Gemmatimonas phototrophica: one gene and its partner. The protein of the gene in region 1 interacts with the protein of each later gene in a pairwise test. Links are inferred from orthologs where the notes say so. Each region holds a gene or a part of one and is shown on either strand. Other genes may lie near its edges.

Evidence for each region. The genes of interacting proteins can lie anywhere in the genome.
Region 2: the proteins of leuS (region 1) and ligA interact in binary tests that used the Escherichia coli proteins (3 or more experiments, as listed by UniProt). The link is inferred for Gemmatimonas phototrophica from one-to-one orthologs.

The regions. Positions count from the first base shown.
Region 1 is NZ_CP011454.1:766,986-771,052, reverse strand. Bases 474-3,570 are described here. They hold leuS (leucine--tRNA ligase), read right to left. Parts: upstream 3,190-3,570; coding sequence 757-3,189; downstream 474-756. Other genes in these bases: GEMMAAP_RS03290 (glycosylasparaginase), read right to left, coding at 3,484-3,570; GEMMAAP_RS03300 (hybrid sensor histidine kinase/response regulator), read right to left, coding at 474-731. In the rest of the region: more of GEMMAAP_RS03300, read right to left, coding at 1-473; more of GEMMAAP_RS03290, read right to left, coding at 3,571-4,067.
Region 2 is NZ_CP011454.1:1,175,231-1,179,087, forward strand. Bases 658-3,544 are described here. They hold ligA (NAD-dependent DNA ligase LigA), read right to left. Parts: upstream 3,172-3,544; coding sequence 1,144-3,171; downstream 658-1,143. Other genes in these bases: GEMMAAP_RS04855 (hypothetical protein), read right to left, coding at 658-1,051; GEMMAAP_RS04865 (YtxH domain-containing protein), read left to right, coding at 3,267-3,544. In the rest of the region: GEMMAAP_RS04850 (phosphoribosyltransferase), read left to right, coding at 1-478; more of GEMMAAP_RS04855, read right to left, coding at 500-657; more of GEMMAAP_RS04865, read left to right, coding at 3,545-3,584; GEMMAAP_RS04870 (hypothetical protein), read right to left, coding at 3,644-3,857. UniProt on the Escherichia coli protein: DNA ligase that catalyzes the formation of phosphodiester linkages between 5'-phosphoryl and 3'-hydroxyl groups in double-stranded DNA using NAD as a coenzyme and as the energy source for the reaction.

The DNA of each region.
Region 1 (4,067 bases):
CGCCGGCGTATTTCGTCTGCCAGATGGTCCGTGAGCAGATCCAGCTGGTCGGCATCATCCCGGAAGCGCCGGAAGAGCTGCAAGGTGACCGGCACCACGACGCAGACATAGCCGAGGTCACCCAGAAAGATGAACTGCACCACGCCGGCCGCGACGAGGAATTCTTCGATGCCAGCCAGCAGATAGAGCGTAAAACCGATGAAGACGGCGGTGGTCCCCGGCTCACCCAGCATACGCAGCTGCCAGGTGCGATACATGCTCAGCGCCAGAAATCCAAACGGGACCAGCGCGAGCATATTGCCCAGCAGCGAGAGGGTGCTGCGCTGGAAGTTCACATCGAACGCCGGCACCACGAGCATGGAGGTTTCCGCCGAGGCAACCTCGCCGCTGATGGAGGCGATCAGGGCGACGAGCGTTCCCCCTATGGTGATGCGGCGAACCCACGGCGGCAACGAATCCCACCGTCCGTTGGGCCCCATATACGTGAACACCAGCCACGCCGCTCCGTGGAGAGTGGCAAAGACCAGATTGAACTGCAGACTCCAACTGGTATTCACCGACTCCGCTGCCCGCAGGGCCGCGAAGGCATCGACCGTACTGTAAAGACCCGCCGTCAACGTGACTGCCCCGAACCAGCGCACACGGCGCCAGCGCGGGGCCCGACCGAGAATCGAGAGCAACGCCGTCGTCGAGAATTGCAGCGTAAGGCTGACGACGGCGATAATGAACATCACGTTCATCGGTGGAGGGCGAAGGTCACACGACGATATTCAACAAGCGCTTGGGGACGAAAATCACCTTCTTGATCTCGCTGGTCACAAAGCGCGCGACGCCCTCGTCAGCCAAGGCGAGAGCCATCGCCGCGTCCTGCGTAATTTCCACCGCCACGCGGATCTTGCCACGAACCTTGCCGTTGACCTGCACCACGAGGTCCACTTCGTTGTCCAGCAGCATGGCCGGATCGAACGTGGGCCAGCCGGCGTCGAAGACGCTCCCGATGTGCCCGAGCTGCTCCCAGCATTCCTCGGCCAGGTGCGGCGCATACGCGGCGGTGAGCTGCACCAGCGACAACACCTCATCACGATGCGGCACCCGGTCGCTGCGCCGTACCGCGTTGAGATACTCCATCATGGCGGCGATGGCGGTGTTGTAGGCCAGATTGGCCGTGTCTTCGCCTACCTTTTTGATGGTGCGATGCAGCTTGCGCAACACGTCCGCATCGGGGGCACCCTCGGTGGTGGCGTCACGCACAGACGTCCAGAGGCGGTCGAGGTAGCGACGCACGCCACTGATGCCCTGATCGCGGAAATCGCCGCCTTCCTCGTACGGGCCGAGGAACATGAGATACATGCGGAACGCATCGGCGCCCCACTCTTCCATGTACACGTCGGGGTTGATGACGTTGCCTTTCGACTTCGACATCTTCGCGCCTTCACGGATGATCATGCCGTGCGCGCGAAAGCGTGTGAACGGCTCTTCGAAATCAATGAAGCCGCCGTCCTTCAGCACCATGGTGATGAAGCGCGAGTACAACAGGTGCAGCACGGCATGTTCGTTGCCGCCAATGTACGAGTTGACCGGCAGCCACGTCTGGGTGCGGGCGGCATCGAACGGCACGTCACTGTTGTTGGCACTCGGATAGCGCAGGAAGTACCAGGCGCTATCGAGGAACGTATCGCTCACGTCGGTTTCGCGGCGGGCCGGCTTGCTGCAGGTGGGACAGGGCACGCGGTACCACTCTTCGTGACGGGCGAGCGGCGAGATGCCGCTGTCATCCGGCTTGAAGTCGGGAATGAACGGCAATTCCACCGGCAGCTGTGACTCGGGCACCGGCACGGCGCCGCAGTCATCGCAGTAGATGATGGGAATGGGGGGGCCCCAGTAGCGCTGCCGCGAGATGCACCAGTCGTGCAGGCGAAAGTTCGTTACCGCCTTCGCATGCTGCTGGCCTTCGAGCCACGTGGTAACGGTGCGCTTGGCGTCCTGCACCGCGAGTCCGTCGAACTCGCCCGAGTTCACCAGCCGGCCCTGCTCATCGTCGGTGAAGGCGCTGTCGCCGAGCGGCGTGTCGGCGTGATCGTCGGGACCCGCCACGACACGCACGATGGGCAGGTTGAATACCTGCGCGAATTCGAAGTCGCGCTCGTCGTGTCCCGGCACGGCCATGATGGCGCCGGTGCCGTACTCCATGAGCACGTAGTCGGCAATCCACACGGGAATATTCTGTCCCGTTGCCGGATTCACGGCGTACGCGCCGGTGAAGACGCCGGTCTTCTCCTTGCTGCTCTTGCGCGAAATGAGGTCCTGCTTCTTGGTGGCATCGACGTACTGCGCCACTGCGTCGCGCTGCGCATCGCTCGTGAGCGCGCCCACAAGCGGATGCTCTGGTGCGAGCACGAGATACGTGGCGCCGTAAATCGTATCAGCGCGCGTCGTAAACACCGTCACCGACGCATCGTGTCCGGCAATACTGAAGGTGAGCTCGGCGCCTTCCGACTTGCCAATCCAGTTGCGCTGCGCCTGGCGCGTCACGTGCGACCAGTCGAGCCAATCGAGGTTGGCCAGCAGGCGCGGCGCGTACTCGGAGATGCGGAAGAACCACTGCTCGAGGAAGCGCTGCTCCACCGCCGTGCCACACCGTTCGCAAAGTCCGTTCTCCACCTGTTCGTTGGCGAGCACCGTCTTGTCGGTGGGGCACCAGTTCACGGCGGCGGCTTTCTTGTACGCGAGTCCCTGCTTGTGCAGCTGCAGGAAGACCCACTGCGTCCACTTGTAGTAGTCGGGGCGCGAGGTATCGACTTTCTGGTTCCAGTCCACCATGAAGCCGGCGCGTCCAAGCTGTCGCGTGAAGTTGGCGACGTTCTTGGGCGTGAGCTCCATGGGGTGGGCCCCCACCTTGAGCGCGTAGTTCTCCGAGTGAATGCCAAAGGCATCGAAGCCAAGCGGCTGGAAGACGTCGTGGCCGAGCAGCCGGTGGAAGCGGGCGGAGATGTCGCTCCCGGTGAACGCGAAGAGGTTCCCCACATGCAGCCCTTCGGCGCTGGGGTAGGGGAACATCATGAGCGCGTAGAACGGATTTGCGGGCGCGTCGAGCTTGGCGGTATTGGTGCCGCGTTCGGTCCAGCGCGCCTGCCACTTGGGCTCAACGGCAGACGGGAGGTACGGCGTGGGGGCGTCGATTTCGGACATTCCGGCAATTTAATCAGTCTCGACGGTGGACTGGCGGCTTCGTGGCTCGGCGGCCCGGCCCGGGCAGAGCCCCGGCGCGTCGGCCGGCGCCGGCTCACTCGGACCCGATCCGCTCGTGCAGTTCGGCGGACGCCAGCACCCGCACCTCTCATCGTCGTGGTCATCTCGCCGCTCACCGTCGATATCCATCGCACCTCGGGGCTCGCAACGCTCTCACGTCCACCTCTCACCTCTCATCCCGGTGCCACCGGAGGCGGGCCGCGTCCCGCGGCCGGCCGACCCGCGCACCGACGGTCAGCGCTGGTACAGGTACGCCGCCGTCTCCAGTCGCGCCCCGCGTTCGTCGCACACCGCGAACTTGCCGCCGGAGTACAGCGTCGCGCCCCCGAAGTCGCCGCTCTTGGTGAGGGCGTAGAACTCGAGGTCAAAGCGTGGGCGCCCACCCGGCCCCAGGAGGCGGGTCTCGGTCATGGCCACCACCCGCTCCAGGGCCTTGAGGCAGGCCGCCTGCGGCGCCATCCCCTGGCGCATGAACTCCACAATGAGGAACGACGCGCAGGTCTTGATATTGGCCTCACCCCGCCCCGTGCTCCCCGCCGCCCCGACCGTGTTGTCGCAGTACTGCCCGGCCCCGACAATAGGCGAATCGCCAATGCGCCCCGGCACCTTCCAGGCCATACCACTGGTGGTCGTCACCGAGCCCAGGTCGCCGGCCGCGGTCACCGCGTTCATGTTGATCGTGCCCGTGGTGAACTTGATCTTGATGTCGTCGTTGTGGTCGAGCCAGGCATCGCTGGCGTTGAGGCGCGACTTCCATCGCATCCAGTCCTGCCGGGACTTTTCCGTGAGCAGGTTCTGCTCCTTGAAGCCCATGGCGC
Region 2 (3,857 bases), 410 kb from region 1 along the record:
GCTCTTCGGTGAACTTTCCCGTGCGCTGGCCGTGCGTGTGGGGCGCGAATGGATGCCCGACCTCATCGTCGGGATCGCCACGGCCGGGGTCGTTCCTGGCGCCGCCGTGGCAGCCATCCTCGACCTGCCATTCCACTCCATCCTCATTTCGCGCCGGTACCATGCCGAACAGGTGCGGGAGACTCCGGCCGTTTTCGGGGCCGCTCCGGCCGATGTGCGTGGAAAACGCGTGCTGCTGGTGGATGTCACCTGCGATTCCGGCGCTACCATGCGACTCGCCGTCGGCTCGGTGGTGAACGCCGGTGCCCGGGAAGTCCGGACGGCCGTGAACGTCAAGACCGGGAGCTACCCGGTGGACTACCACGCAATGGCGACCCAGTCCATGATCGTGCTGCCGTGGGACCGTGAAGTGTTCGTGGACGGCGAGTTGGAGCCGAACGCGAAGTATGTGGGGCTGGTGCCGGAACGAGTCGATTAGGACTCGCGTGGGGCGGCCAGCTTACGCGCTCGCTGCCGCCCGGTCGTACGGAATCCCGCGTTCCATGGCTTCCCAGACGTAGCCCATCACGTCCACTGAGCCCAGCAGAAAACGGGAACGCCCGGGGCCGGCCGTGCCGGTGTCTACTTCCAGCACGCTGATGGGCGCGCTGGCGAGCCGGCCAAAAAACCCGGCAAAGAGGCCGGTGCTTACCAGGCATCCGCCCGCATTGTCCGACGCTTCGCCCCATTCCGATACGTCCAGGGCCATTACGGCATCGCTGAGGGCGTGGAGTTCCACGCGGCCCCACCCGATGCCGTGAAAAAACGCTTCCAGCAACCAGGGAAAACGCTCGTCCGACAGTTTGTCCGGGTGCGACTCCCCCTGCTCGGACAGCCAGGTGGCGAAATGGCCATACAACGCCGTCCCGGCAGCGTAGCCGGCGTCGCGAATGGCGTCCACGGGGAGGACGGTGGCGCCGCCGTGTGCGGCCAGGGCGGACTGGCGCAGCCCGGCGAAGAATTCGACCGGGAGCGCGACCGTGCGGGGCTGGGTGCTGGTGGCGAGGCTCATGCTTCCGTGACGCTCGCCTTCTGCGAGCGTCACGTCAAGGCGTCCGGGGTGTGACGCTCTATGCTGGCAACGTATGGAATGGATCGGCTCGCTTAGCTGTTGCTGGCCCGGGCCATCAGCTCGGCCTCGTCAATTACCTCGATTCCCAGTTCGCGAGCCTTCTCCAGCTTGCTCCCCGCCTCCTCCCCGGCTACCACGAACGTCGTCTTTCTGGACACGCTGCTGGTGATCCGCCCGCCGGCCTTTTCGATCAGCGCCGTCGCTTCGCCCCGACTGAGGGTCGGCAACGTGCCGGTCAGCACCACCGTGGCCCCGGTAAACGGGCCATCGGCCTGCACCGCGTTGGGCTCGTCGAGGCGCAGGCCGTGGGCCTGCAACTTGGCAAGCAGCGCGCGCGCCGTGGGATCGGCAAAGTAGCTGGCCACACTCGCGGCAATGATATCGCCGATGCCACGCACCTCACCCAACTGCTCGGGAGTGGCCGCCATCATCGCCTCCAGTGAGCCGAAGTGGCGCGACAGCAACTGCGCCGCCTGCGCCCCCACGTGCCGGATGCCAAGTCCGAACAACAGGCGGGACAGCGGCTGCTGTTTTGAGGCCGCAATCGCGGCCACCAGATTTTCGGCGCTCTTTTCGCCAAAGCGCTCGAGCGACACGAGCTGCGCCACCGTGACGTCGAAGAGATCCGCAAAGTCGTGCACGAACCCGGCGGCGAGCAGCTGCTGAATACGGGCATAGGACAAGCCGTCAATGTCCAAGGCGTCCTTGCTGGCAAAATGCACCAGCGCTTCGAGCTGACGCCCGGCACAGGCCACGTTGGTGCAGTAGCTGGCGACATCGTCGCCGTACCGCACCACGGGCGCTCCACATTTGGGGCACTCGGCGGGAATGCGCCACGGCACCTCCGTTCCGTCGCGCCGCTCGGGGACCGGACCAAGCACATACGGAATGACGTCACCAGCCCGGACCACCTGCACGTAATCGCCTTCGCGCAAATCCTTGGCCGCAATCTGATCGGCGTTATGCAGCGATGCATACGTCACCGTCGCGCCACCAACGTCTACCGGCTCCAGGACGGCGAATGGCGTGAGCACGCCCGTGCGTCCAACGTTCACATCAATCTGGCGCAACCGGGTCACCGCCATGTCCGGCGCAAACTTGCGCGCTACGGCCCAGCGGGGCGTCCGATCATTGCGAATGCCCAGCTCATCCTGTACCGCCAGCGCGTTCACCTTCACCACACCACCATCAATCGCGAAGCCCAGCACGGCGCGTGTCTCGTGTTCCACCGTGTGCGCCCAGCGGCTCACCTCGTCCATCGTCAGGCAACGCTGACGGTGCGGCGCCACCGGAATACCCCAGGCCACGAGCGTCTCCAGCAGATCCCACTGCGTTGCGGCCGGCACGCTGCCGTCCGGCAACACGGCGGCGTAGCCAAAGAACCGGAGCGGGCGCTGGGCCGTGATGGACGGGTCAAGCTGGCGCATGGAGCCGGCCGCGGCATTGCGCGGGTTGACATATACCGGTTCACCGGCCGCCACACGTGCCTCATTCATCTGCTCGAAGCCCGCGAAGGGCAGGTACACCTCGCCACGAATTTCCATGAGTGGAGGGTGACCGGTGCCGCGCAGCCGCAACGGGATGCCACGAATGGTGCGAATGTTGAGTGTGACATCTTCGCCTTCCGTACCATCGCCCCGCGTGGCGGCGGTGGTGAGCACGCCCTCTCGATATGTCAGGGCAATGGCCGCGCCGTCGATCTTGAGCTCCACGGTATAGCCACTGCGGTGAATGGCATCCCCAACCACCCGCTCGATCGACTGTTCGAAGGCCAGCAACTCGGCGTGGTCGAAGGCATTGTCGAGGGACAACATGCGCACCAAATGCCGATGCGTCCGAAACGCGGATTGCACCGGGGCTCCCACGCGTTGGGTTGGTGAATCTTCTGTGCGTTCACTGGGGTACTGATCTTCGATGGCCTGCAATTCACGGAACAGGCGGTCGTACTCCTGGTCCGCCATGGCAGGCTGGTCGAGGACGTAGTACTCGTATTGCGCGCGGGCGAGCTGATCCCTGAGCTCGGCGGCGCGCTGGGTCGTGGCAAAAGGGACGGCAGGCATGTCGGGAATTTACCTCTGGTGCGCGGAGCATCCGAGTCCGACTGTTCGTCTGTCCGGCCTCACTTCAAGACGCGCCTTTGGCGCGGGAGGATAACATGTACGATCGCACGGATGATCACGACGGGGAACAGGGGCAGCCGGGCACACGTCGGCTGGATGGGCGGGCGCTGGGCATTGGCCTGTTGATTGGGGCGGCCATTGGCGCTGGTGCGGCGCTGCTGATGGCGCCGGCAGCAGGCGAGACCACCCGCCGGCAGCTTCGCCGCGGGGCCCGCCGCCTGTACGAGCGGAGTAGCGAGGCGGTGTCAGACCTGCGGGAGGACACCGATCGCATGGCCCGTCGGCTTGCTCGACGTGGGCTCAAGCGCAGTCGCGAACTGGCGCGCGAAGCCCGTAGCAACGTCGGATTGTAAGCACGTCATCTGATGTCGGCAGCAGCAGGCGGCGCACATGCACGCGGTGCCTCCGCGAGTCAGCGCATCCGGCGAAGTTCGTCGCCTGCCTGCTGCCGATAGCGCGGGTCATTGGCGTCCATGTTGGCGCAATTCAGCGCCGCCCGGTAAGCGGCGCGGGCATCATCGGCGCGTCCAAGGTCGCGATAGATGCGCGCCATGTCGAGGCGGTGCACGAGACGGTCAGGCTCGACTTGCACGGCGAGCTCCATGTATCGCACCGCTTCCGGCCAG